DNA from 2 places in the Lysinibacillus sp. GW821-FHT14F06 genome. Region 2 is predicted to be linked to the other one. Evidence: riboswitches for the same ligand, from Rfam matches in the RefSeq annotation. Region 2 holds a riboswitch; the other holds the start of a gene.

Region 1 (15,346 bases), on a different contig from region 2:
AAAATAGATAGTTGTAAAGAGTAGTCCAATCTGTAGACTTTTCATTTAAATCCTCCTTTCATATAGCAAAAGATATATCTTCATGATAAAGAGTTACTTTTTTTAAAACTATTGAGCAATGTTAATAGATTGCTCAACAAGAAAAAATCCGCTATCAAAAAGGATAGCGGATCGTTTTATTAGGGCTGTTTTAATAATATTGCCTGTGCTCTATTTTTAACACCTAGCTTGCTGTAAATTGCTGAAAGATAGACCCGTACGGTACCTTCAGATAAAAATAATTGCTCGGCTATTTCCTTATTAGAGGCACCTGCTGAAAGGAGTGAAAAAATTTCTTGTTCACGGGCGGATAGAGTCTCTAATGCAGATACTTGCTCATGTTTGTTAGCACATTCTAGCAATCGATAGACATAGCTAATAGAGACCTCCTCATCCCATTCGCCTTTAGAAGCTTTCTGTCGAACATCAACGTAGTTTCCTAATAGGGAACAGATATTGCACTCATCCAAAAAGGTTCTTGTATAGTTATAAGGCTCGGCGAATTTTAAAGCTTGATGTAATGCCAACAATGCCTCTTCTGTTTGTCCTAGCTCTGCCAAGCATAAGGCTGATAAGATTATTGCTTCAATAAGAGTGGATAGCTGCCCTTGTTGCTCTGCCTGTAATTGCACCTGTATAATAAGTTGCTGCGCTTCTAGGAGGTGCCCCTTCATAAATAAATATCTAGCTTTTACGAGCGAATAGAATGGAGAATTCATATCGGCATTATCTTTTATTTTGGCTAGCTCCTGTTCTGCTTGGTCAATATTATTTTCGCGTAAATATAAAAGTACCTTCATCACTCTTATTGTATTCATCCAATGATGTTCACTTACATTCTCTATTGCATGATCTAACACGGCCTGCGCCACTATATGCTGATTTTCTAAAGCAGCGATTTTACTTTTTAAAATGTACATGGGCACTAATAATCCTGCATCTCGGAATCGATGACCAGAACTTAAAGCCTCCTCTAATTCTATTGATAGCTCATCAAAGTGATTCCATTCATATAATTTTTCTGCACGCATTCCATAGCTATAACCAGTCATACTTAAATCCTTAAATTCACCTGTTCTAAATTTTGCAAAAAAGGACATCGCCTGTTCATCTGAAAGCAGCTTTCCTTTGGAACCTATATTCGTTCGAAACAGAACATGTTCTTTTTGGTTGTATTGTATAAAAATGGCGTCCCATTTTGATCCTATAGGTTTTCTCTCCAACCTTTGCCGAATATATTGTGCACCTTTTGCAAGATCTCCATTTTTCATCACGGAAACATAGGCTTTCACACCTAAAAAATCATCTACAGCAGATGCATATGCGGCTTTATCCATCCACTGATTCATCTCATGCTTTTGTTCCAGCTCAAGCAAAATCTGGGATGCATCATCTAGATTGTGTAATGCAGCAAGTGTATAGGCGTACATAACCATCAATTCTGGATGTACTTCATATCCATTCGTCAATAAAATATTAATCCAATTTATATAAGATGTTGAATGCCCACAGGAAAGAAACATTACAATATGTTCATGAATCCATTGCTCAGCATAGGTAAATAACCCACCACTTAACGCAAGCTCTATGGCTGATAAAAAATTCCTATTCCGGTATAGTGCCACAGCAGCTTTTTCATATAAATTAAAAATCTCAATCTGAGAAAGTCGATAATTCAATTCTTGACGCAATGTTTCCCTTAACAAATTATGGTATCGATAAACCTGTTCTTCCGTTTCAACTCTACTAATAAATAACCCTTGTTTTTCAAGCTCTAACAAAATTTGTTGAGCATTAGTTTGATTCGTTAAAACATTACATATATCAGGAGTTAATTGTTCCAAAAGAGAGGTATACAGAAGAAATGTTTGGAGAGCAGAAGCAAGTTTGGTAAAAACCTCTTTCATTAAATATTGCGCTGCATAAGAATTACTTTCTCTAAATGGTTCGTCACCAACATTTTGGAATCTTGCTAATTGCAGGCCTGTAGCCCAGCCCTCTGTTACATTAAAAACTCTTTGTAACTCCTTAGAATCCAATTGTATATTTACTTTTTTATAAAATTCCTTCATTTCTTCGTACGTAAAAAGTAGATGCTCTACACCAATTTCAAGCAAGCTGTGGTTTAATCTCCATTTTGCAACAGGTAATGAAATAGTCGATCTACTTGCCATGTAAATAAAGCAGTGTTCCGGTAAGAAATCAATAAGGCGAATCATAGTTTGATGAATAGCTGCATTGTAAATATGATGATAATCATCAATCATGATGTGAATCTTCTCAGTAGATAGTGATATTTCATTTAATAGAGAATCTACTAAATATTCTAGTGGTAACTGTGGTTGAGCATGTAGTATAGAATTAATTCGGGCTGTTGCTTCTGGCTGTAAGAAATGACCAATAGAATGAATTAAATACTTCCAATAACGAATCGGATCATTATCTGTTTGGTCAACTGTATACCAAGCAACTGTTGAATCAAGTTGATGAAACCAGCTACTTAACAAAGTCGTTTTTCCATATCCTGCTGGCGCCTGCACTACAATAAGCTTCGAAGCAGCCTGCTGAAAAATGGCTGTTAAACGATCTCTTGCAATAATTTGCTCGTTTATTTTAGGTATAGTTGTTTTTGAGGCTAATAAAATATTTGGCATCTTTTAACCTCCTTCTTCTTTTCAGCTTTAATAGCCTAACCATTGTTTAGCCCATAGAATTGCCTTCATGCGAGATTTCACGCCTATCTTACTGTAAATCTCTGTCAAATAAACACGAATGGTTCCCTCTGTAAGGTGTAATCGCTGAGCTATCTCATTATTAGAAGCACCTTCTGCGAGTAATTGTAAAACATCCTTTTCTCTGGAGGTAAAATTATCCAAAAATTCATAAACTAAGTTGTTTTTCTGTAATAATTTATTTACATATGCTAGTGGTACTGAATTAAATATATTTCGTTTATTATGCTGACGTATACGCCAGTATTTATGAAGCAATGGTAATATGACCTCTTCTTCTAAAAATGTACGACAATAACCATACAAAGCACCCTGTTCAAGGGTATCGTGTAAAATGGTTAAAGCAGACTCCTCTTTTTCCAGCTCAAAATGACAAGCAGCTTCTAGTAATCCCGCTTCAATAAACGTCACAACCTGCTTTTCTTGAATTGCTCCCTCTTTCAATCGAATAGCAATTTGCAACGCTTCCTCTATTTGATTTTTAGCATATAATATTCTACCCTGAACTAATAAATAAAATGGATTTCTTGATGCAATTCGATAATTGATAAAATCAGTCACTTTAAAAAACTCTCGCTGTGCATATGAAATATTCCCTTCCGACAAATAAGCTTGTGCTTTCATAATGTGCAGTACACCAATCCAATAAGGCTTATCCGTTTCTTTCATAGCTTTTATCAGCAATAAATGTGCATCTTCAAATTGTTTTTTTGTAATATAAATACGAGCCTTTAAAAGGTACATGGGTATAAATAAACCTGGATCTTGAAAACGTAAACCATATTGTAAGGCTATCTCCAACTCCTTGGTAGCTCGATCTAGATCATTTATTTCATACAATATTTCTGCCATTAGCCCATAGGTAACACCGGTTATATTTCGTTCCTTTATTTCACTTTCACACAACACATGAATAAGTGCATCCAGCTTTTCGATAGGTAAAAATTTACCCTTTGAGCCTGCAATAGTACGCAAAATTCTTGGCTCAAATTGATTATATTTTAATGAAATATGATAGAGAGATGACTTTTCCTTTCTCACATTTACTCGCGTTTGTAGACCTTCTTTAGCTTTTTCAAGATCTCCATCCTTCATATAGGTAACATAGGCATTAATAATTTCGAAGATTTTTGATACAGCAATAAACTTAAAGCCATCCATCCATTTAGATGCATCTTGTCTAAAAAGCAGTTCCTCAATGATTTCATTAGCCTTCTCTATTTCATGCATAGAAAACAATGTAGTGATATATAGCACAAGCATATTAATGTCTACAGGATACTGAGCATCTCTTAAGATCTGTATCCATTGTCCAAATGCTAATGTATGTCCTTCAGCAAATATTTCTACCAAATATTTCTGAATCCACTCATGCGCAAGCTCATATAATTCACCATTTAGGGCAAGTTCAATTGCAGCTGCATAATCTCCTCTATCACATAAATTTGTGGCTGCTTCGAAATATATAGAATTAATCATCTCGTATGAATACTGCCTTTTGAGTTCATACTGTAGCGCATACCTAAATAGAGTATGATAACGATAAATGGGCGGATGTAACTGTAAGCGTTCAATAAACACACCCTTTCTATCTAAATCCACAAGGGTGGCTAAACCTTCTGATTCATTTGTTATAGTTATGCAAATACTCGGCTGTAAATGATTTAGTATGGACGTTCGAATTAGAAAATCCTGTATAGAAGAAGGCAATGAACTAAGAATCTCTTGCATAAAAAATTCATGGATATATGGAGTAGCCTTCGCTAATATATCCTTGCTGCTAAGATTATCTATAACATCACCTGTTGATAGTTTGATTAGCTGGATACCTGCTACCCAACCTTCAGTTATCTTTAGCAAAGGCTTTAAAACGCCAACCTGCTCATCATTAGAAAAAGACTTGAAATAAAAATATTGCAGCTCCTCTAAATCAAAACATAATTGACCGATTCCCACTTCGAGCATCCAGCCTTTAACACGCCAATCTGCTAGTGGTAATTCTAAATCAGTTCGAGTCGTAATATATATTCGTACATTGGCTGGTAAATACTCGATTAAGCGGATGAAGATCTGATGAATTTGAGGATGTTGGATTACTTGAAAATTATCAAAAACAATATGAATATTTTCTTTACATGCATCCATTTCATTTAACAGTGTATCTACTACTGTCTCAAAAGAGGTGATTTCATCTAGTAAATTGCTTAATTTCTGTTCTAAATCCTTTAATGTGCTTAAAGCTAAAGTATGTATTAAATATTTTAAAAATCGTATAGGCTCATTATCATTTCGATCAATAGTGAACCATGCTACAGATTCATCTATATGCCCAAGCCATTGACATAGAAGTGTTGTCTTTCCATATCCCGCAGGTGCTCGAATAATGGTTAACTTTTTCATTCGGTTGTTAGCGAGAATCGTAAATAATTTCTTTCTCTCGATAGCATTTGGTACTGTACGTGGGATTGTTACTTTAGATTTTACCCATACCATATCCATCCTTTTAACCCCCTTCTTCTTATTCTTTAGTTCGATAAATTTTTAAATTTTCCTGCTAGTTGTTTTTTCCACTTCCTTACTTCGTTATCACTTCTTTTAAATAGCGCATACTTATATTATAAAAGTTGAGGCAAACCACTTCACATTTTTTAAGCCTAGCGTTAGAATACTATTATCTGATTTTCCTATAGGAAACTTTATTTCGTTTACGATATTTTTTGAAACGAGGGAACAATATGGTTTACAAACAAGTCACAAAATCGTCGGCTGAGGCGGTTTTAGATGGAGATATAAAAGGCTGGCGACGCTTCTTGCCATTTCTTGGTCCTGCCTTCATTGCAGCCGTTGCCTATATTGATCCTGGCAATTTTGCCACTAATATTACTGCGGGCTCGCAATATGGTTACTTACTACTTTGGGTTATAGCGTTTTCCAATTTAATGGCGGTGTTAATTCAATCCTTATCTGCAAAGCTTGGGATTGCGACAGGAAAAAATCTACCAGAGGTGGCACGGGAGCATTTTTCAAAAAAAACATCCATTTTTCTATGGATTCAGGCAGAACTAGTCATCATTGCTACTGATCTTGCCGAATTTATAGGTGCAGCATTAGGTCTTTATTTGCTATTTGATATTCCTATGCTTCCAGCAGCATTAATTACAGCCGTTGGTTCATTTGCTATTTTAGAACTTCAAAGAAGAGGATTCAGAGCCTTTGAGGCAGGTATTTCTGGCATGGTTTTAATTGTCGTACTAGCATTTGCCTTCCAGACATTTTTAGCACAGCCAGATTGGGGCGAGGTAACACTTGGCATGTTCACGCCACATTTTGATGGGGTAGACTCCTTAATACTAGCTACAGGTATTTTAGGAGCAACTGTTATGCCTCATGCTATTTACTTACATTCTTCGTTAACACAAAGTCGTATTATTGGTCGTAATGAAAATGAAAAAAGACGCATTTTCCGCTTTGAATTTATTGATATTATTATCGCCATGATTATTGCTGGAGCAATCAACATGAGTATGCTCATTATTGCCGCAGCAGTATTTCACACACAAGGCGTGATCGTGGAAGATTTAGATGTAGCTTACAATGGATTAAAGGATGCTCTCGGTCCAATGGCAGCCGTTTCCTTTGGTCTTGGCTTACTCATCGCAGGGCTAGCCAGTTCCTCTGTAGGGACTTTAGCGGGTGATGTAGTTATGCAAGGTTTCATCCGTAGAAAAATACCACTTTATTTACGTAGAGCGATTACTATGCTACCTCCACTAGTAATCATTGCCTCTGGTGTCAATGCAACCTATGCTCTAGTTCTTAGTCAGGTTGTCTTATCCTTTGGTATTGCATTCGCTCTTGTCCCTCTTGTTATGTTTACAAGTAAACGGGACATCATGGGGAGCCTAGTCAACCATCGTATTACAACCATTTTAGGTTGGTTTGTCGTTGTCATTGTCGTTGCTTTAAATATTTATTTATTGTGGGAAACGATATTTGGATAAAAAAATGCCAGACGCAAAGATTATAGCGTCTGGCTTTTACGTTATGGGTGGTCCTAGACTTTCAGTGCGATTCTTAAATATCCATCTTCTCAATTTTTCGAAACGATGCATAGGCCACGCTTATACCGATAATTGCTAAAGCAATTGGTATAAAAATAATATCATTTAAAGAGAAGTTTCCTGTATTAGATGATACAACTGATACAATGAAAATAGATGAGATAATGGTTATTGGAATGGAGTATTTTCTCATTCCAAAGTACAATGGTATTAATGCAATACATGATGCTGCAATTGCATTCATTATAACAACAGGAATTCGTTGTATTATTAAAGAAATCGTTAAGGTATCTGAAAGCAAATGGAAATTACTACTGATGACACAAAAAACCGCTGTCACAAAAACATTTGATACAATAATTGCACTAAAGGTAAAAAGAACAATAATAGCCAACTTTGAAGCAATTAATTTCTTCCTATTTATTGGATACATAAATGCTAAAGTGATTGTTTTATATTTAAATTCTCCAATAATAAGTTTGGCAATTAATGCACTAGCAAAGATAATAAATACCGCTCTTACAGTTGAATCTATAAGACTAAGTACAGTCTGATAATTTTCAAAGCCAGGATCTCCTTCTATTTTTGTGATAAATAAAAGCATAAACATAATCCCTATTATCACAAAATTTGCGATGATAGCTCGTTTTATATAGGAGCCCATATGAAATTTTTTCATCTCTAGACGCATTAAGTTAAGCACTAACTACACCTCCATTGATCAACTTTAAGAAATAATCCTCTAATGAGCTTGATTTTTTACTAATCCCCTCAATTTCAATATCATGTTCAATCAATGTTTTAGATAGTAGCTTTTGTGAAGCTGTCGTATCATATATACGAATACAATTGTCGTCTATTAATTTGAAATTAGTAATATTTAATGTACTTTCTATAATAAAGGCAGCCTTTTTCCCATTATTAACAATCACTTCAATATAATCTACCTGACTACGATTAACAGCATCCATTGATACTTCCGTGATTAATCTTCCATTCTTAATAACGCCTATTGTATCAGCTAGTTGTTCAATTTCCCCTAAGATGTGGCTAGAAACAATAAGTGTAATGCCATACTCTTTACAAAGCATTTTGAATAACTCTCGTATTTCTTTAATGCCCACTGGATCTAGTCCGTTAATCGGCTCGTCTAAAATAAGTAATTCCGGCTTCGTAATAATGGCCCGTGCAATGCCCAATCGCTGTTTCATTCCTAGAGAAAAGTCTTTAACACGCTTCTCCTCTGTATTTGTTAGTTTCACTAGATCGAGAACATGACTAATTTCTTTCTTATCATAATAGCCCATATATTCGCAGTGTAATTCTAGGGTTTCCTTTGCTGTCAAATCTTCATAGAAAATTGGATATTCAATAATCGTCCCCAACCTTTTTAGCACTTCGTATGATCGGTCTGTTAATTTTTCACCAAAGATCTCAATATCTCCGCTCGTTGGCTTTGTTAGGTTCGTTAGCATTTTCATAACAGTTGTCTTTCCGGCACCATTGGGACCTAAAAAGCCATAAATCTCTCCCTTCCTCACATGCATATTGACAGCAGAAACCACTTCTTTTCCGTCAAACACTTTGGTAAGTTGATTTGTTTTCACAATATATGTCATGTTAATCTCTCCCTCAAATGTAGCTAAATTTATTATAAAAAATGAAGCTCTCTAATTTATTAATTGATTCTTACAAATTTCTTAAGTACAGAAGAAAGACCTGTAAAGCATTTAAAGCTCTACAAGCCCTCTATTTTTAGTACATCATTCTTTTTAACGTTATTGTAAAGATTGTCTTTTCGTATGGGATACTGGAAAGCTGAATAGAGCCATCCATTATTTCTACAAGACGTTTGGTAATCGTTAAGCCAAGACCACTGCCCTGAAAGGATTTATTTCTGGAATCTTCAAGCGTATACATTCTTTCAAAGACATTATCAATATGATATTCATCTATTCCCTTACCTCTATCCCATACATCAATATGAATACTTTTATCATCATTTCTTACGGACATTCCAATCACATTGCCTCCTGCCCCATAAGCAATAGCATTTGACAATAAATTATTCAAAGCCCTATCTAATGCCTCTTCATTACCTAACGCATATATTGGTGTCTCTGGTATTTCAATCTCTATCTCTAACCCCATGGATGTAACCATATCGTAAAATGATAAAATATTTTTCCGACAAATTTCACTTATATTGATTTTTGTCATTGGATAATCGGTATCTCCAGCCTCCAACTTGGCTAGGTCAAAAAATGTATGGATAATTTTTAATACTTCCAATGTCTTCGAATGGACACCAGTTACTAATCGCTGCCTCTCCTCCACACTAATTGAGTGATTAAGCTGTAGCATTTCAGTATAGCCTAGGACAACGGTTAATGGCGTTTTAAGATCATGCGAAATATTCGCCAGCATCTTTTTCATAGAGCTTTCCATTTTCCGATGTGTTGCCAGCACTTTTTGATTGTGATCCAACAATGCATTCAACACAATCAGTAGCTGCTGTATTTCTTGATTAGCTGTCGGTACTAAAATTTTTTCACTTGTTTCTTCGTTAATGACTGCTTGCAGTTTTCTGTGCATGTACCGAATAGTAGCGCCTTGTTGTTTTTTTGCTTTCACTTGAAACATAATAATTCCTATGAGTAATACAATAATCAATAATAGAAATATAATCATCTGCTTATCCTTCAAATTTATAGCCAATTCCCCAAAGCGTTTTAATATACTGAGGGTTGGATGGATCGTCTTCCATTTTTTCACGTAATCTTCTTATATGTACATTAATAATATTGTCATCTCCATAGTATGCGTCATTCCAAATTAATTGATAAATTTGCTGTTTTGTAAATACTCGATTACGGTTTGTCACGAATAGTTTTAAGATGGCAAATTCCTTTGATGTAAGCTTTACTTGTTGTCCGCTCTTCTCTACGGAAAAGTTAACAAGATCGATTAATAGGTTATCTATCTCTAATATGTCTTTCTTATCCTCTACTTGATTGGCGTATTTTGTTGCTCTTCGAATAGCAGCCTTGACACGTGCTGAAAATTCCAACATTGAAAATGGCTTTGCAATATAATCATCTGCACCTAATCCTAGCCCTAATGCTTTATCTACATCGCTATCCTTCGCAGACATAATGATAATTGGCAGTGATGCCTGCTCTCGTATTATCTTTAAAACTTCTAATCCATTTAGTTTCGGTATCATAATATCTAAAATCACTAAATCAAAGGGTTTATTTAAACAATTTTGTAATGCCTCTTCTCCATTCACTGCTGAAGTAACAAGGAATCCCTCCATTGTTAAATAACTTTCTACCATTTCCCTAATGGCTTCATCATCTTCTACTAGTAAAATACGTTTTTGCACCTTTATGTACCTCTCTTTAAGTTTAATCTATATGATATTACTGTCACTACTTAAAAAAACACGATATTAAGGTCGAAGCAATTATATATAATTTACCATAAATCATTTTTTTCGTTTATCATTTTAAAAAATATAAAAGCTGTCCCATAACCATCATTCAATGGCTTATAGAACAGCTCTATTTTTAATCCTCTACTCTTAAATCGCATTCTTTTAGCGGAAGCATTTTTGTTTTATATTTGATTTTGTATCCAAACCATAGCAGTAAAAACAGTGGGATACCAATATAAGAAACGAGTATTCCATACCAATCAATTTTATCCCCCATAAAGGCCGTATAATTTTGTCCAATAACAACAATCATACAAACCGTAAAGGCGAAAAGCGGACCAAAAGGATATAGCCTTGCTTTATATGGCAGCAATTGCTGATTCAAGCCCTGCGCTTCGAAAGCCCGGCGGAATCGATAATGACTAAATGCAATGCCAAGCCAAGCTATGAAACCAGACATTCCAGAGGCATTTAAAAGCCAAATATAGACAACCCCATCACCAAAAAATGATGCTAAAAATGCAAGGCAGCCTACAGCTAATGTCACTATTAAGGCATAGATTGGAATACCACGACGGCTTAATTTGGTGAAAAATTTTGGTGCATGTCCGTCTACTGCTAATTGCCATAGCATACGGGATGATGCATATAGTCCTGAATTTCCAGCTGATAGCATGGCTGTTAAAATAATGGCATTCATTAAGGAAGCTGCAAAGGCAATGCCTAAGCGATCAAACACTAGTGTAAATGGCGATACAGCGATATCTTCTGATAGTAAACGCTCATCTGTGAATGGAATCAACATGCCTATCGCACCAATCGCTAAAATATAAAACAATAGAATACGCCAGAACACCGATTTTACTGCTTTCGGAATATTTTTTCCAGGGTCATCCGTTTCACCAGCTGTAATCCCAAGAAGCTCTGTTCCTTGGAATGAAAATCCTGCTGCAAGGAAAATACCAAATGTAGCAAGGAAACCCCCATGAAACGGTCCATCACTAATAAAGAAATTTGTAAAGCCTACAGGTGCCTGTCCACCTAAAATACCAAAAATCATTAATAAGCTGATAATAATGAACACAATCACAGTTACCACCTTAATCATGGCAAACCAATATTCACTTTCCCCATAGCTTTTTACAGATAATAAATTAAAGGTTAATACAACAGCAATAAATAATACTGTCCATAATGCAGATGAGCTATCTGGGAACCAATATTTCATAATTAATGATACAGCCGCAATTTCAGCAGCAATCGTGATTGCCCAGTTATACCAATAGTTCCAGCCCAATGCAAAGCCCAAAGCTGGGTCAACAAATTTCGTAGCATACGTACTAAATGAGCCTGAAGATGGCATATAGGCTGCCATTTCCCCTAAGCTTGTCATTAAAAAGTACACCATAACACCGATTAGGGCATAGGCTAGTAATGCACCACCAGGACCTGCCTGTGCAATAGCACCGCCACTGGCTAAAAATAGCCCTGTACCAATTGTACCACCTAAAGAAATCATTGTAATATGACGGCTTTTTAATTCTTTTTTCAGCTTCGGCACTTTATGACCGAGCTGATTCACTTTTATTTCACTCACGATATAGCTTCCTTCCTAATATAAGAGGCAAAAAAATACCATCACATGAACGCTGTGATGGCTAAGTTAATCCTCAGTTTTTTCTAAATGATAGCTCAACACGTTGTTCAAACGTGACAGTTCTGTTCCTTTCGGAGACAGCCCCAGCATGAGGTTTTCAAGTCCCCTCACACTTCGGCAGTATTTCCTTTCAGCTAATCTCGTCAATGCTTGTCATTTCCATTAGCATACTCATAAATACCGCGACCTCTACCTCAATACAAACATGAGGCATATAATTATTAAATTTATGATGTGTACAATTTTAACATAAGACATTTTACATTTCAATACGATGAGTAAAGTTCCATATTTTATGAATATTCTACTATTTCAAATAATGTGATAAAGTAATATAGTGGTTCAATTATAATTGAATGTAAACAAGGGGGGATTAATTTTGACAACAAATGAAGATTCCACTAGTTATCCTAGCCGGAAAATTAGCTGGAGGGGAGCTACTTTATTATTAGTCATCGGCGTTATTTGTATTGCCTCAACATTACGAATGCCATTAACAGTTGTGGGACCTATTATTTCTTTTATACGAGAAGATTTAGGTATATCAAATGTATTAGCTGGATTTCTAACTACGATTCCACTACTAGCTTTTGCGGTTATATCGCCATTTGCACCAGTTGTTGCACGTAAATTAGGTCTTGAACTAACATTATTTTTGTCAACTATTCTTTTAGCATTAGGGATTGTACTGCGCTCTCTAGGAACAACAAGTTTGCTCGTGTTTGGAACTATGCTAATTGGTGTTGCTATAGCATTTGGAAATGTACTTATTCCAGGATTACTTAAATTAAAATTTCCTTATCACGTAGGTTTACTTATGGCCTTTTTTACAATGTCCATGAATTTAACAGCTGGACTCGGTGCTGGAATTAGCTACCCTATTGCCCAATCATCTCTTGGCTGGCAAGGAGCTCTGGCTATTGCACTTATTTTAGTTGTGTTAACCATTTTAATTTGGATTCCACAATTAAAGTTTAATAAGCCTGAGCCCGCTGTTAAGAAAACGAAAGAACGTATACCTTTATGGAAATCCCCTGTTACCTGGGCAGTAACAGGTGCTATGGGATTACAATCATTATTATTTTATACAACTGCAGCATGGATTCCTGAAATTTACATATCACAAGGTTTAGCTGCTGATCGTGCAGGCTGGATGTTCTCCATCATGCAATTTTCACAAGTTCCAATGGCTTTAGCTGTGCCAATTATCGCTAGTAAAATGACGTCTCAGCGACCCCTTGTATTAATGTTTACAGCATTTTATTTAGTAGGCTTTGTTGGCGTTGTTATGGAGTGGACAAGCCTTGGGGTGCTTTGGATGATTCTATTAGGCTTAGCAGGCGGAGCTTCATTTGCCTTAGCCATGATGTTCTTCACACTCCGCACTCGCACAGCCTTTGAAGCAGCTGATTTATCAGGCTTTGCACAATCACTAGGCTATTTATTTGCTGCAATTGGTCCTATTCTTTTTGGCTACCTGCATGATTTATTTGGTGGCTGGAATATTGCAGGTTGGCTCTTTGTCGTTGTAACTGCAATACTCTTTTTATGTTCATTTAGAGCCTCTAAAGATGAATATGTCCATTAAATAAAAGCAGATGGGAAAACTAGTCTTGTTTCCCATCTGCTTAATTTCTGTTCCCATACTTTTTTATTTATCAGATTGTGTACGATGCTGTTTTAGTAAGGTTAGCAGTTCATCAAGATCTTCCGCTGCTTCTTTGTTATGAGCATTGATAGCAGTAAAAATAGGAAGAGCCTCTTGTAGGAGTAAATGACTAAAATAATAATAACCTAAAAAAGCTTGCTGCTCATAACCCCTTGGCGTTTCCTCCTCCCACTCCAGCTCATCATCCTCCTCGTCTGCTGTCCATAAATATTTGACATCTAGTAGCTCCTGCATAGTTTGAACAGTATGTGCTGAGTCTAGATAATCCTCAGTAATCGCTTGAGCTACAGCTAAATAAAGCTCTATTTCTTGTAATGAAATATCCTCCGTATTTTTGCTAGCAAGCTTTTTTAAAAGGATAAGCAAAACCCATGGCGTTACCTGCCATAGTGTACCTTGATGCTCAATTAATTCAGCAAGCTGTTGATATTGCTCCTGTTCAATCAGCTGTGGGATAGCCGCTCCTCTACCAAAAGGTGTCGTCAATTGTTGCCATGGAATATTCGGGATATGCTGGTTCAACATATTGGATTACTCCTCTCCTAAAAACAAGATAGATTTAGTGTAAATGGGATTATTGCGATTGTATATAGGTACTAAGAGAGGCATTTTAGAACAGTATTTTATTGATAAACATGCATCATTGCTGATACTTTTGACTGCATGAATAATATGGGAAACTAAAAGAGGCCATAGTTGTGGATAGTGGAATTAATGGAGATCTCCGTAAAACCCTTCAGGAGCTGTTGGGATATTAAACAGCTCCTTTACAGTTAATAGCATGGCTTTTGATAAAAATAATTTGGTGTATGATAAATATTTATATAAGGTTTATGAAATATATGAGTCGTTGCAGGCGAAAGCGGCGGTATTAACCATATCCAGTTGCCTGTCAGTTCTCGTCCTACCGATTCCTCTGCTTCTTCAAACAGTTTAAACTGTTGTGCAGCTGTATGATGATCCACAATGCTTACTCCATCTTCTTTAAAAGAATGAAGGACAGCAATATTGAGCTCCACTAATGCACGGTCTCGCCAAAGCGAGATTTGCTTACTTGTATCAAGATTAAATATCTCTGCAATAGCTGGCAGCATATTATAGCGATCATAATCTGCTAAATTACGTGCGCCGATTTCTGTCCCCATGTACCAGCCATTGAACGGAGCTGCTTGAAAATCAATACCTGCCATTTGAAAACGCATGCTTGAAATAATAGGTACGGCATACCATTTCAACCCTAATTTCTCCACACCTACTGACTCTGGATGACGAATTGGCACCTCTAAAATATATTCTGCAGGAATTGCAAACAACTGCGGAGCACGCCCATCAACCTGTACGACAAGTGGTAACACATCAAATGGTGTTCGCTGACCTTTCCAGCCTAATGATTCACATACTTTTGTAAATGCGATTGAATTTGAATCACCAATAACTCCTGTTTCCGTTTCATAGCCTGCATAACGAATTAGCTGATGATTCCATATCCGTACTCGATCTGAGGCAAACACGGTTATAGTTGGACGAATTTTCCCTCTATTTGTTGCATAATCAATATGCTCTAGTAGCTTTTGAAAAATGTCCTGTTCCTCTAAAACATCACGTGCGTCAACTACATGTAATGACTGCCAAAACAGGCGACCAATACATTTGTTGCTATTACGCCATGCCACCCGTGCACCAAAAATTAGTTCGTCTGTTGTTGGACTGTATTCTCCTGCACTTCTAATCTGTTGTAATCTATTTTCT
Region 2 (15,346 bases):
CAAAAATATTGTTTAATTCTGCATCCGTTTTTTTCTTATATGATTTCGTATATGCTACTACTTTATTTACCAGGTCATTTGTTCCACCATTTGAAAGATTTCTTAAAGCTTCGTAGTCATTGGCTTTTACAAACTTAATAGCCTCTGGAAGAATAACCGTTTTATAATTATAATGGAAATCAACTAATTCGTTACAAAGTTCTCTCTCATCTTTAGAAAGAGACAGTTGAGAGAACTGCTGTAATAATATCTCAAATTCTTCCAAATTTTCATTTAATAATTTTAGTTCTTGTTCATTTTGAAAGGCATAATAACCTCTAGCACGAAAAAAAATACCATTAAAATTTTCTTCTAAATCCTCTACCAATAGAGCTTTTTTATATACTAAATCACGTTCCTTTTGCAAGTTTGTATTACTTGCGTTAAAAGCTAAAAAAAATATAAACAGAATCATTAAAAAGCTAAGTGTTAATATGACTAGCATTTTCAAAAATCGACTACGAATGCTTTTCTCCAGAAGTGGAATTGGCTTAAACATTTAAAATTTCCTCCACTAATTTCACTAGTTTAACTGGACTAAAAGGCTTAGACATAAAATAATCGACTCCCATATCGAAAACTTTATGACGATCACTTTCCTGTGATTTAGCGGTCAACATTAGTATGGGCAATTTCATTTTAATTTCTTCTGGTAATTGTTCGATCACCTCAATTCCTGTTAAATTTGGCATCATATAATCTAATATCATTAAATCATAGGAGTATTCGTTGACTTTTTTCAGTGCTTCTTTCCCATCCTCCGCTTCATCAATGTCAAATTCTAAATCTTCCAATGTATCACGTATTAACATACGTAATATTTCTTCATCATCTACAACTAGAATTCTAGTCATCATGCACCCTCTTCTCTACTTAAATATCAACTAAATACTCGATTAATTAATCGTAAAATGCGTTCAGATACTTCAGGCACATGGAAAGGTTTGATAATATAATCATCTGCTCCATTTTCTAAAGCTCTCATCACATATTCTTCTCCTATCCGAGCAGTTAGCATAGAGACAAGTACATCTCTAGAAGTATATTTTTCCCTGATTTTTTTAAGTACTTCGATACCATCCATATTCGGTAACATCCAATCTAATAAAATAATGTACTTACAATTCGGATCATACCAATTAGAATGAAGAAAACTTATACCATCACTAAATGCCATTACTTCAATCATATATTCTTCGCTTAATTCAAAATTTTCAAAGTGCTTTAAAAATAGATTTCGAATAATGTAAACATCATCAATGACGATTATCCTTACTTTTACTTTCTTTTTCACTATATCAGCTACACTATCATAGATAATCGTTTGATTTCTGCCATTTTGCTTGGCTGCATAAAGCGCTTGGTCTGCTTCTTCTAACATTTTTTTAGGATGAAGATTAAAAGGAGTGGCCTCAACAAGACCTGAAGAAAAAGTTACATTGAAACTTACTCCGTTCGCCAAGAAAAAATTGTGCTCCATTGATTTTCGTAATCTTTCTATTAAGGTATATGCTTCCTTATCCGATGTTTGTGGCATTAAAATGACAAATTCCTCACCACCATATCTACAAATAACATCCTCTTCTCGCTTAAAATTCATTACTAGAGCAGCAAATCCTTTTAATACCTCATCACCAACTAAATGACCATATGTATCATTCACCTTCTTGAAATAATCTAAATCTAAAATAGCAATTGATAATGGCTCTTTATTATAATTAAATTGATTAATATATTTTTGTAATTGAGATTCCATAAATTTACGATTATACACTTGAGTTAGTTCGTCAATGACAATCGCATGTTCTAATTCCTTTTTGTATGCTAACCGATTAGAAACATAGGAAATTAATATGTCTTGATCAATTGGCTTGGGCATAAAATCCAAAGCGCCCATTTCAAATGCTCGTAGTCTATTTTCTTTACTGTTATTACTGCTTATCACTGTAACAAACATCCGCTCTTTCTTGATTTTTTTTACATTTTTTAAAATAGAAAAACCACTAGTATCAGGCAACATAATGTCTAAAAATACGATAGAAGGCTGCAATTCATAAATTAGTTCCATTCCACGTTTACCATTGTGGGCTACCATAACAGAGTAGCCTTTTTTCTCTAAAACATTTTTCATATAAGAAATGAACACAATATCATCATCTATAATTAATATAAAATCTTGTTCATAGCAATTATGGGTAGCGTTAAATTCTATTTCTTCGCCAAGCTCCAAAATATTAGTTTCGTAAAATTTAATACCTTCAATAATCGGCACTAGATATGCCTGCCAATCATTTTTAGACCAATTTTTCTCACTAGTTTCATTTAACATTTCTAATTTTTCACTAGCAATAATAGTAAGTTCATCTAATCCAATAGAACCAGCTGTCCCTTTTAGATTATGTAAAAATGTATATAATTCTTTTTCTAAAATAAAATCATACTTATCCCATTTTTGAAAATTCTCATGTATCCGATTATAAATCATTTGATGATATTTTTCTGTTACCATAAATTATCTCCCCTATCAATATTTACTCTACATAAGTATAACTTACTATTTTAAAAAATCCATTGAATATTTTTGAACATTTTTTAGTATTAAAGACATAGTACAAAGGGATCTATTATCATTTTTTTATTTTTCAAAAAAACATTATTAATAAAAAAGCTATAAATTAATAAGAAAAAAATAGACACAAGAAAAATGGAAAAAGATAAAACTATAGTAATGCAAATCATTTAATGATAAATAATATTGTGTCGTGGATATCGTTAGACTAAATACCTTTTCTTGAATGATTAAAAGTAGAAGAAGATTTCACTCATTCTAAGTATTATCATTGAGAAAATTAACAATTAGCAGTAAAATTTATGTAAGGTTTATTTTTTTGATGAAACTTTGTGTCGATTATTTCGTATAAGAAGATAGACGTATTGAAAAGCAAGGAGGAAGAAACAATGCTTAGTGTCAAACAGTTTTTCACTAGACATACCGCTAGCTTCTTTATTTCTCTAACAACTGTTTCTATCTCAGCAATTGTGGCAAATCCAGGATACTTCCTTGGTAGTTTATTTTTTGCTGGAACTTACGCGACGAGTACAGCGTTGCTGAAACATAGACAGAAGAAGAAAGTTATGCAATTAACAGGTATAACAAAAGAAGAATATAAACATATTGAAACCCAAATTATAACAGCAAATAAACAGATTCAAACATTGAGCCAAAACTACTTACGTGTACGTTCTGTCGCAGCATTTAAGCAATTACTTGAAATGACGCGTATTTCGAAAAATATTGTAAAAATTGTCAAGACAGATCCCCGAAAATTTTATAATGTAGAGCAATTTTTTTATGCACATCTACCTTCAGCTGTAGAATTAACGGAAAAATACACAATGCTATCGAAACAGCCTGTAAAGGATTCAGAAATTCAAATTACTTTATCTAAAACGAGGGAAACATTGACAGATTTAAATGATACGATTCAGATTGATTTAAAGGATGCGCTTTCCAATGATATCGATCACCTTCAAATGGAAATCGAATTCGCGAATCGTTCCAATAATAGAAGAAGAGAACAATTGGAGTGGCGAGGCGATGATAAGTGACGGCAAATGATCATGCATTTCAGCTTAATACGATACAAGGGCTTTCTCCCCTTGTACATACTTATTTAGAAACAACAAATAACGAGGCGATGGCGACGTATGAAACGCTATCGCCTCTTGCACAAAGTCGTGCACTTCTATATGCCAGTCAAATTGATTTGGCAAATTTTGAATCTGTACTATCCTTAGGGCAAGATTCACAACGATCACTTTCTCACTTCGCTGATCGCATGCTTGCACAGGTGAAGCAGAAGGATGTAACCAAAATTGGACAAATGCTAGATTCGTTAATGCAAACATTAGATCGTGTAGATCCTAACGCCTTAGAGCCGAAAAAGCAATCTTTCATCAAAAAAATGTTTAGTAAAACGGAACGCCCAATTAAGCAAACATTAACAGAGTTTGAACGAATCAGTATCCAGGTCGAACGTATTGGTGTACAGCTAGAGCGTGCACAGATTCAACTCATAAAAGATGTAGAGATGCTTGAGGATCTTTACTCACATAATAGAGGATTTTTTGAGGAGCTTGCCACTGCGATTGCTGCAGGGCAAATGAAAAAGCAGCAAGCTATTGAGACAGAACTACCGACAAAGGTACAAAGTGTACAGGCAGCGAAGCAACCTCTTGCAGTCCAACAGCTTAATGACTTAGCCGCTCAAATCGAGCGTCTAGATCAACGGATTTATGACTTACAAGTTTCACAACAAGTTGCCTTGCAAACTGCACCCCAAATACGTATGATTCAGCAAGCAAACCAAACACTTGCAGAAAAAATTGAATTTTCAATTGTTACCCTTATACCGCTTTGGAAAAATCAGCTGGCCATGATGTTATCGATGAATATGGATCAACACTATGCACAGCTAGAGGAACGTTTGTCTCGTACACACGATCGCTTTACGAGCCCCTCTTTCGAACAGCAAGTTTCAAAATTTAGAGAAACCCAGCAAGAGCTCAAAACGGCTATTCAGGATGTCTTTGCTCTTCATACAGCTACAGAGCAAGAAAAACAGCATCTACAGGATGTCGCTGAATTAAAGGGTTATAAGAAAGACTAGTTCCATCTATTTCATGAAACAAAGGGTGGTTCAGAAATCCCCTGAACCACCCTACTCTTGTGAAACTTATTCAAAATAGTCTTTATAGTAGCCACCAATATTACCAGTATTATCGATTATAAAGATGAACTCTTCTGTTTCATTTTTAACTTCATAATTTTTTCCAACCGTCAATACATTGGATACTAAATATTTAGATGCATTTGTATGCTTGCATGTAACTGTGCGAAGTGTTGGCGCATCTTTCCATTTTAAGTGTAACATAATCTCTCTACCTCTCTTTACTAGCATGAAGCTAATGTCTACTGCTTATTTTATAATATTTTAGATCTTTTGTGGAGAAAAAAACCATAGAAGACCATATTTTCTTGATAAACAACCGTCTTTATCATTAATTTTTACTTTGAGGTGTTAATATGAGCTTTGGTGGTGTACCGCAATGGTTTTTTATCATTGCCGTAGCATTTGCAATTTGCTTTATTTTATATGCAGAATGGAATTCTAGAAAATAAGTGAGCCCAATTATTGGACTCACCTTTTTTCATTCCTATATGAACTTTATTTTAAAGTACGCTTTAAAAATTCTTTCGTTCTTTCATGCTGAGGTGTTACTAAAACCTGAGAAGGTGGTCCCTCTTCTACAATTACGCCTTTATCCATAAATACGACCCGATCTGCTACTTCTTTTGCAAACTCCATTTCATGTGTCACGATTAACATCGTATTTCCTGCATCTGCAAGCTGACGCATAACCTTTAATACTTCCCCTACCATTTCTGGATCGAGCGCAGATGTCGGCTCATCAAACAGCATTACATCTGGACTCATCGATAGTGCACGCGCGATAGCCACACGCTGTTTTTGTCCGCCAGATAGCTGTCTTGGCTTCGCATTTACATATTGATCCATACCAACAATTTTTAAATATTCTAAAGCTGTTTTTTCAGCTTCTGATTTTGAACGCTTTAATACTTTTATTTGACCAACTGTACAATTGTTCAATACATTATGGTTGTTAAATAAATTAAACTGCTGGAAAACCATACCTAAATGTGTACGATATTTTTGAATGTTATGTTTGTCATCCAGAATATTTTCACCTTTGTAGATAATCTGTCCACCGCTTGGCGTTTCCAATAAATTGATGCAACGAAGTAATGTTGATTTACCAGATCCAGAGGAGCCGATTAAGCAAACTACCTCCCCCTTCTCTACTTGAAAATTGACATCCTTTAACACTTGGTTACGACCAAATGATTTACTTAAATGCTTGATTTTAATGACTGTCATTTGTGCGTCCCCCTATATCGCTTCTTTCTGTTCTTTTTGATAGGCATCTGGTCCATCAAGTCGTTTTTCAACATATAGTAAAATTCGTGATGCCGTAAATGTCATAATAAAGTAAAGAACACAAGCTACAAAGAATGATTCAAAGTAGCGGAAGTTATTCCCTGCAATTGATTTTGTTTGGAAGAATAATTCCGTTACACCGATAACATTTAAAACAGCAGTATCCTTAATATTCATTATTAATTGGTTCCCTGTTGCAGGTAAAACATTTCGTGCAACCTGTGGTAATACAACATGCAGCATGATTTGGAAATGATTCATACCGATGGCTGAAGCTGCCTCATATTGACCTTTATCAATAGAAACAATTCCACCACGCACAATTTCGGCCATATAAGCACCTGTGTTTAGAGAAACTACTAAAATACCTGCTGTAATAAAATGCATGTCAATACCAAATGCTATATCTAATCCGTAAAAGACTACCATTGCTTGTACAATCATTGGTGTACCACGGAAAAATTCAACATAGCATGTTAGTATAAAATTAATCAGCTTTAAACTGTAGAACTTTACACCTTTTTTACGAACCGGAATGGTATGCATAATCCCGATGAAAAATCCGATAAATGCACCAATAATTGTACTAATACTCGAAATCAATAAGGTATAATACGCACCTCGTAAAAACATTTGCCAGTTGTTCTCTACAATAGAGATAATCCACTCAAGACTCATGATGTTCCTCCTAACAACGTTGTGTTGCTTGTTTCTTCTTTATGATCCTAGCTAACTACCATAATAAACACGCTTGTTCTACCAATTTATGAAATGTTTAGCTAAGACATTATCATTATTCAGAGAGGTTCTACTTGAATAATGATGAAATGACATTGCACGGACTAGCGAATAGTCCGTGCATTCTTGTTATTGTGCTGCTGGTTGTTGCTGAATCGCTTCTTCCATGATTGTTTGACGATCATCTTCTGAAATTCCTTTTAAAATTTCATTGATTTTGTCAAGATTTGCATCATTTTTACGTAAACCAACTGCGATGGATGTGTTAGAAGGATCTGTATCAAAGCCTTTTTCAAACGCTACATATGTGAATTTATCATTAGCTGCTGCTGCTGAAATACCTTCAGGACGTTCTGCTACATAGCCATCAATTTTGCCTGCCTCTAAAGCTACACGCATTGTTGGGAAGTTCTCCATAGCCGTTTGCTTTTGTACATCTTTGATTTGGTCAATTACATTGTAGTTTGAAGTGTTTAATTGTGAAGTAATTTTAGCACCAGAGAAATCCTGGATTGATTTTGCTTTTTCATATTTACTACCTTTTTTAATAACCATTACAAAATCAGAAGTATAATAGTTTTCAGTAAAATCAATCGTCTGCTTACGTTCTTCAGTAGGAGACATCCCCGCAATAATAGCATCAATTTTATTGGATTGAAGTGCTGGCACTAAACCATCCCATTCCATTTTTACAATCACTAATTCTTTGCCTAAACCCTCAGCAATTTTTTTCGCCATTTGTACATCATAGCCACCTGCATACTCAGCATTATCTGCAATTTTCACTGCGCCATTTTCATCATTTTGCTGTGTCCAGTTGAAAGGAGGATAACCTGCTTCCATCCCAATACGGAATTGCCCGCCATCTTCTGATCCACCTGTATCAGCACCAGCATCTCCAGACTTACCCGAATCCTTATTGTCGCCAGCACCACAAGCAGCTAGCACAATTGCCGTCATGATAGAGATCATTACTAACAACCATTTTCTTTTCATGAAAAACTCCCCTTTTCTGTAAAAAAATAAGACAACTGTACTAAAAAAGACCTAAGCTTTGAACTTAGGTCTTACCTTTAATTGACAGTTGCCCAAATCCTCACTATAATTTCCATGTTTCTGAGATAGCACAACCTAGTAAATGTGGAAAGCAAATTACTAGGACAGTCCTGCACTTATTCACTGCAGACCCAGTATAAAAGTACGAGCTCCTTTTATACTTCGGCGATATTTCCTTCTCCATTGCGTCTTCGCTTGCTTTTACTCAACAATGAACTAATAAATACCGCGCCTCTACCTCACAACAGAATGAATGTGAGGTTTGTTTATTTAATTGATAATTAGATACTACTATAAAACTAACTTATTCGTCAAGATAATTTTATCATTTTTCTGATTAATGACAATATTAGGGTTTTATCTATCTTAAATCCATTATTTACTTTTGCATAGTTAGTAAATATATTGAAGCTTCAGTGAAAAAAATCACAAATGATTACTATTAACAGCAATAATAGTAATCTAAAAGTAACTTATAAGCACAATGGTTTTTATCCCTACGATGTTTCTATCTATCACTTTGAGGATTCCCTCTCTCACTTTGGTTTTTCTATCAGGAAATTCGGCCGTTCTATCCGTCTCTTCCACTTTCTATCCTCCATACAAAAGAAAAAGCCCTGCAAATCGCAGGGCTTTGGAAATTAAGAATTTAATAATAAATCTTCTGGGTTTTCAAGTAATTCTTTAACTGTTTTAAGGAAGCCTACAGAATCTTTACCATCGATAATACGGTGGTCATAAGAAAGAGCTAGATACATCATTGGGCGAATTTCTACTTCACCATTTACTTCAACAGGACGTTTTTTGATAGAGTGCATGCCTAGGATAGCAGCTTGTGTACCATTCATGATAGGCGTAGACATTAATGAGCCGAAAACTCCACCGTTTGTAATTGTGAATGAGCCACCTTGAAGATCTGCTAAACCTAATTTTTTGTCACGAGCTTTTTTCGCTAGGTCTGCAATTGAATCTTCAATTTCAGCAAAGTTTTTACGGTCAGCGTCACGTACAACTGGCACGACTAAACCTTCTTCTGTAGATACAGCTACGCCGATATCAAAGAAGTTGTTTAAGTGAATTTCATCACCAACGATTTGTGCGTTTACATATGGGTATTTTTTAAGTGCCGCTACTACTGCTTTTGTGAAGAATGACATGAAACCAAGTTTAGAGCCTGTAGACTCGAAGAATTGGTCTTTTTTACGAGAACGTAAAGCCATAACATTCGTCATATCAACTTCGTTAAATGTAGTTAACATTGCAGTAGATTGTTTTACTTCAAGTAAACGTTTCGCAATTGTTTGGCGACGGCGACTCATTTTTTCTACAGTTACACGTGATTCATCTACAGCTGCTACCGCTTTTGGTGCTACTGGAGCTTGTGCTACTTGTGGTGCTGCTACTGGAGCTGTCCCATGAGCTGCCACGTCTTGGACACGTACACGACCTTGTGGGTCTACTGGAGATACAGCAGCAAGATCAATACCTTTTTCGCGAGCAAGTTTACGTGCTGCTGGAGATGCTATTACACGCTCACCAGAAGTTTCTTCCACAACAGGAACTACTGCAACTGGGGCAGGTGCAGCTTGCGCTGGTGTTGCTTCAGCTGGTGCTGCCGGAGCTGGCGTTGCTGCTGCACCTTCGCCTGCTTCTACAACTGCGATAACTTGACCAACAAGTACAGTATCGCCTTCCTCAGCTAAAATCTGAGTTAAGACACCTGCTTCTTCTGAAATGATTTCAGCGTTTACTTTATCTGTTTCAAGTTCAACGATGAATTCACCTTTCTCAACGCGATCGCCCACTTTTTTTACCCACTGTGCGATACTTCCTTCTGTAATCGATTCTGCTAATTCAGGGACTTTAATTTCAGCCACTTTCATTTCCTCCTTTAATTAACGTGCATAATGCACATAGAAGGGCCACCCGCCTAAGCAAGCAGCCCGGCTTCAAAAATTAATATGTGATTATTTAACCTTAACAGGCTCAGCAACCGCTTCTTCTACAACTGCGGCTTGAGCAGCTTTATGAGAATCAGCATCACCTTCTGAAGTTGAGCTCATTGCAGGACGACCTACATAACGAAGCTTTTTACCTTCTGAAAGTTCATATAATGTTTCTAATGCATAATTCCATGTACCTTGGTTTTTCGGTTCTTCCTGTACCCATACTACTTCTTTAACATTCGGATACTTAGCAATAATACCAGCAACTTGCTCTTTTGGGAATGGGTAAAGTTGTTCTACACGAATAATGTGTAAGTGATCGAAGCCTTCACCATCTTTTACGTGATCAGCTATATCAATCATGACTTTACCTGTACCTAGTACAATGCGCTCTACTGCGTCTGATTTTGCCCCTAGACCTGGTTGTTCAATTACTTCTTGGAATGAACCATTTGCTAATTGCTCAGCATTCGCTGCAGCTAATGGGTGACGAAGTAAGTACTTAGGTGATACTACCACAAGTGGACGAACGCCTTCAGTACCTAACAATGCTGCTTGACGACGTAATAAGTGGTAGTAGTTACCTGCGTTTGAACAGTTTGCTACGAACCAGTTATTTTCTGCTGACATTTGTAAATAACGTTCCATACGGCTTGAAGAGTGCTCTGGACCTTGACCTTCATAACCATGTGGTAAAAGAATTACTAAACCGGATTTTTGACCCCATTTAGCACGTGCACCTGAAATAAAGTTATCGAACATAACTTGTGCCATGTTAGCAAAATCACCGAATTGAGCTTCCCAAACCGACAATATATTACCATTTTCTAAATTATACCCATATTCAAAGCCTACTACCCCAGCTTCTGTAAGTGGAGAGTTGTGTACTGTGAATGATGCATTTGCACCTGAAATATGGTGAAGTGGTGTAAATACATTACCATTGTTTTTATCGTGTAACACTAAGTGACGTTGTGAGAACGTACCACGTTGTGCATCCTGTCCTGTAAAACGAACTGGTGTGCCATCTTGAATGATTGTAGCATAAGCTAATGTTTCAGCATGACCCCAGTCAATTTTTGCAGAAGCAAATGATTCACGACGTTTTTCTAAAATCTTACCAAGTTTTTTCTGTGGCTCGAAATTCTCTTCAAACACTAAAAGCTCTTCATTTATTTTTTCTAGACGTTCCGCACCAACTGCTGTATCAATTTGTGGGAACTCTATTTTTAATTCTTCTGGCATTTCTAAATGTTTGTGCTCATCTTTAGCAGCCATTTCTTTAACATGATCATAAGAAGCTTGCATTTCTGCATAAATTGCTGTATCTAATGCTGCTACATCATCTGCAGAAACAACTCCCTCTGCTACTAATTGTGCGCCATATAAAGCACGAACAGTTTCATGTTTAGCTACTAATTTATATGTCTCAGGGTTTGTTACAGTTGGATCATCTGTTTCATTGTGACCATGACGACGGTAACCAATTAAGTCAACGACAATATCTTTACCGAATTTTTGACGGTAGCTGGCTGCAAAACGACCAACTAATGATACAGCCTCAGGACTATCTGCATTCACATGGACAACTGGTACTTCATAGCCTTTTGCTGGGTCTGAAGAATACACAGATGAACGAGAATCTTGCTGCTCAGTTGTAAATCCAATCATATTGTTAGCAATGATGTGAATTGTACCTCCAGTTGTGAACCCTTCTGTTTTCGCAAAGTTAAGTACCTCTGTTACAATTCCTTGACCTGGGAATGCAGCGTCGCCGTGTACAAGGATACCTAATCCTTTTGTACGGTTATGAATTGCTTGCCCTGGCTTAGACGTATCATCTTGAGCCGCACGAGCAGAACCTAAAACAACTGGATTTCCAACTTCTAAGTGTGAAGGGTTGTAAGCGAGTTTAACATTCATACCAGATTCACGATTGTAAGAAGCACCCATATGGTATTTTACATCACCTGTCCAACCTTTCGTAATATCAAGTCGGCCATCCTCAGGCAAAAATAATTCGTTGGAAACATGTGCAAAATCAGAGAACATCATGTCATACGGTTTGTTTAAAATATGTGTTAATACATTTAAACGACCACGGTGTGCCATGCCAATACGCACTTTTTCTACGCTATTAGCTTCTGCTGTTTTTAAAATTTCATCAAATAAAACGATTTGAGTATCTAAACCTTCACCAGAGAAACGCTTTTGACCAACGAAAGTTTTATGAATAAACTTCTCAAAATTTTCAACACGTGTTAAGCGATCTAATAATGCTTTTTTCTCATCAGAAGATAATGCTTGTTTAAATGAACCTGCTTCAATTTGAGCTTGAATCCAATCACGTTCTTCTGTTGCTACGACGTGATTATATTCAAATGCCACTTTATCTGTATAAACAGATTTTAAGTAATCAATTGCATCCTTACCATTTTTCACGTTTGCTGGCACATCTTTGAAGAAGATAGCTGCAGGAATTTCAGCTAAATCTGCAGCGCTTAGATTGAACGCGCTTTCTTCAATTTGAGCTGTTTGTAGTTCACGGTTTTTCAAAGGGTAAATATCTGCTGCTAAATGACCTTGCGTACGGATTGCATCTGCTAATTTCACAGCTGCTAATACTTTTTTGTAATCGCCAGCAGGAGCCGCTGTGCTATTAGCTACCGCCACTTCACCTTCTACTACTACTGGTGCACCAAATTGTTGGAATAATAATACTAACTCCGGTTCTACTTCTTCAGGAGACTGTAAGAATAAGTCGTATTGCTCCATCACATATCCTAGGTTAGGACCAGAGAAAGCTGACCATGGAGAACTTACAGTTGTAACGTTGTTCGACATGAAAAATGACCTCCAAATTTTGCCTTTCGGCAGTTCCATTAATTAAATTACAATTAATTATATAATATTTTTCCGTTCTTTTAAAGGATGTTTGACACAACTTATCCATATATTAAAGAACGTTTTTTCCATCTCAATCTTACTACTCTTCACAAAAAATACAACTCTTTTTAGGAAATTAAGCAATTTTTTTCGCAAAGGCTAAAATAATTTAATAAAGCGTGAATTTTCCTTAATATTTTAGCGGGAATTTAATGAAGAAAACGGTTCCAATATTGATCTCGCTCTTGACTTCCACAGAACCATTATATTTTTCAAGTAACATTTTTGTGATACTAAGACCTAAGCCTGTACCTCCTTTTTGACGATTTCTAGCTTCATCAATCCGATAAAATCGATCGAAAATAAAAGGTATATTTTCCTGCGCTATCCCAATTCCATTATCTTCTATTTTTAAAAGCACCTCATTTCCAGCGGTTGAAAGAGAGATTTGAATCTCCGGTATTTTTTCACAATAACGAATAGCGTTCTCTACTAGATTACGAACAATTTGACTAAGCGCATTTTCTGTTATAAATAATAGACCAATTTCTTCATTTTTAGACAGCATAATTCGTGCTTCTGGATGAAGATGCTCCATTTCCTCCATTACACTTTCAATCACTTCTACCGCATTAGCCTCACTCCTACTGTCTTTTTCTTCCCGACGTGCAAGCTCTAATAATTCCTCAATCATTTTACGCATCCGTGCAATTTCTGTTAATGATGTATTAATAGATTCCTCAAGAATTTCTGGATCATTCTTTCCCCATCTTTTCAACAATGAGAGATGCCCTTCAATAGCCTGAATAGGTGTTCGCAGCTCATGGGATGCATCTGCAACAAATTGTTGCTGCTGGGTAAATGAAATTTGCAGCTCATTCATCATCGCATTATACATTTTTAATAGATCACCTATTTCATCATGAGACGTGTAAGTTAATTTTATTGGCTCGTTAAATCCCTTATCCATCACCATTTTCATAGAAGATCGTAATTCTTGCAGTGGTTTCATCAAATAGTTGGCTAAATAATAGCCAATCGAAACAGACAGCACTAATGCTCCTAGTCCAGCTATTAGCATGGCTGTCAATAAATAATGCATTAATGATTGGAACCCTGACAATGGATGAATCACCTGGATATATCCCTGGAAGAAGCCGAGTCGAATCGGTTCATTGATGACAAAGACATCTTTTTTATCAATCGTCATCTCATTAATTTCACGTAAAGTTGTCAGCGGTGCAGCTGGAGTAGTATCATTAATACTAAATATCTCAATATTATCCATATTAAATAGTCGGACAGTTTGATCACGATCTACAATGGAATTTAAAAGTCCCGTGTTTTGTTGAATTTGCTGTATTGTAAGATTTGGTCCTTGCGACTCTAAAAAAGATACTAAATCATAGCTTGTGCGTGTAACTTTACTTTCCTCATCATTTAAAAGCCATGTATGTAAGGAAATATAAACAACCATACATATAATTGCATAGCTAAAGAAGATAACAGCACTTGATGTGAGCATCCATTTTCTTTGTAATGTTTGATTCACTAGGTGTTTTTTCAATGATTTCATTCACGCATCACATACCCAACCCCACGTACGGTTTCTATATAGGCATTCATCTCACCTGGTAGTTTTGTTCGCAAATGTCTGATATATACATCAACCACATTTGTCTCAATATCTGTATCATATCCCCAGACAGAAGTTAGAATAAGCTCTCTTGTACAAACTTTGTTTTTATGTTCAATTAAAAGCTTCAGTAAATCAAATTCTGTTTTTGTTAAATCCAGCTTTATTCCTTGAACATAGACTTCATAAGCAGCCAAATCGATTTCAATATCACGGAATTGTAATGTCCCACTATTTTTTTCCTCTGGCATAGCACGACGTAATATCGTTCGAATTCTAGCTAGTAGCTCTTCAATGGCAAAAGGTTTGACAATATAGTCATCGGCTCCTGCATCTAAGCCCGCTACGCGGTCCATCACTGCATCTCGCGCAGTTAACAAAATAATCGGTACATTTGACTGTGTGCGTACCCTGCGACATATTTCAATGCCATTGATACCTGGAAGCATTACATCTAATAAGAGAACATCAAAATTTTCAGATGCAGCATAGGCGAGTCCTTCACGACCATCAAAAGCAACCAAGACTTCATAGCCCTCATGCTTTAATTCCAGTTCTACAAAGCGAGCGATATGCTTTTCATCTTCTACTAAAAGTATTTTTTTAGGCATTACTTTCACCTTCTATTCCATAATCACTTATAAGGAGGTGTCTCCTTCTTAACACTGTTATAGCATAACATCAAATAAAAAGTCTGTACCACAAGCAAATACTTGTTTGTACAGACTTTTTTCAATGAGCTTCCGTAATATAAAGTTTATTTTTTCCAAATTCCTTCGCTTTATAGAGAGCTTGATCCGCTAAATCTAGTAATTCGTCTAAATTTTTCCCATGATCGGGGTAATACGCTACACCTATCGAAGCAGTCGGAGCAAAGTAATTATTTTCGATAATCCAACCTTTTTTTAGTTCATCTCGAATGCGCTGAATAATATGCATCATTTGTGCCTTCCGCTTTTCATTTTCTTTGGTTAATCCCGTAAGTATGACAATAAATTCATCGCCGCCAATACGAATCACTAAAT

The links. A riboswitch is a leader RNA that binds a small molecule or an ion and turns the genes downstream of it on or off. The one in region 2 is predicted to bind lysine.
Region 1: another riboswitch for lysine. It lies ahead of AC1RNS_RS22215 (amino acid permease); the one in region 2 lies ahead of AC1RNS_RS05610 (transporter substrate-binding domain-containing protein).

Annotation. Positions count from the first base shown of each region.
Region 1 covers NZ_JBXAPF010000035.1:34,360-49,705, forward strand. The annotation lists gene AC1RNS_RS22175 (InlB B-repeat-containing protein) at 1-45, opposite strand, end outside; gene AC1RNS_RS22180 (winged helix-turn-helix domain-containing protein) at 180-2,693, opposite strand; gene AC1RNS_RS22185 (winged helix-turn-helix domain-containing protein) at 2,721-5,270, opposite strand; gene AC1RNS_RS22190 (Nramp family divalent metal transporter) at 5,507-6,772, shown strand; gene AC1RNS_RS22195 (ABC transporter permease) at 6,846-7,535, opposite strand; gene AC1RNS_RS22200 (ABC transporter ATP-binding protein) at 7,528-8,451, opposite strand; gene AC1RNS_RS22205 (sensor histidine kinase) at 8,588-9,523, opposite strand; gene AC1RNS_RS22210 (response regulator transcription factor) at 9,528-10,220, opposite strand; gene AC1RNS_RS22215 (amino acid permease) at 10,405-11,868, opposite strand; lysine riboswitch at 11,952-12,128, opposite strand; gene AC1RNS_RS22220 (CynX/NimT family MFS transporter) at 12,308-13,516, shown strand; gene AC1RNS_RS22225 (hypothetical protein) at 13,580-14,122, opposite strand; gene AC1RNS_RS22230 (nitric oxide synthase oxygenase) at 14,371-15,346, opposite strand, start outside.
Region 2 covers NZ_JBXAPF010000004.1:128,109-143,454, reverse strand. The annotation lists gene AC1RNS_RS05650 (ATP-binding protein) at 1-538, opposite strand, end outside; gene AC1RNS_RS05645 (response regulator transcription factor) at 531-893, opposite strand; gene AC1RNS_RS05640 (GGDEF domain-containing response regulator) at 920-2,548, opposite strand; gene AC1RNS_RS05635 (5-bromo-4-chloroindolyl phosphate hydrolysis family protein) at 2,998-3,648, shown strand; gene AC1RNS_RS05630 (toxic anion resistance protein) at 3,645-4,709, shown strand; gene AC1RNS_RS05625 (DUF6501 family protein) at 4,776-4,973, opposite strand; gene AC1RNS_RS05620 (amino acid ABC transporter ATP-binding protein) at 5,268-5,999, opposite strand; gene AC1RNS_RS05615 (amino acid ABC transporter permease) at 6,012-6,737, opposite strand; gene AC1RNS_RS05610 (transporter substrate-binding domain-containing protein) at 6,927-7,793, opposite strand; lysine riboswitch at 7,912-8,098, opposite strand; gene odhB (2-oxoglutarate dehydrogenase complex dihydrolipoyllysine-residue succinyltransferase) at 8,495-9,730, opposite strand; gene AC1RNS_RS05600 (2-oxoglutarate dehydrogenase E1 component) at 9,821-12,643, opposite strand; gene AC1RNS_RS05595 (sensor histidine kinase) at 12,876-14,261, opposite strand; gene AC1RNS_RS05590 (response regulator transcription factor) at 14,258-14,932, opposite strand; gene AC1RNS_RS05585 (diguanylate cyclase domain-containing protein) at 15,054-15,346, opposite strand, start outside.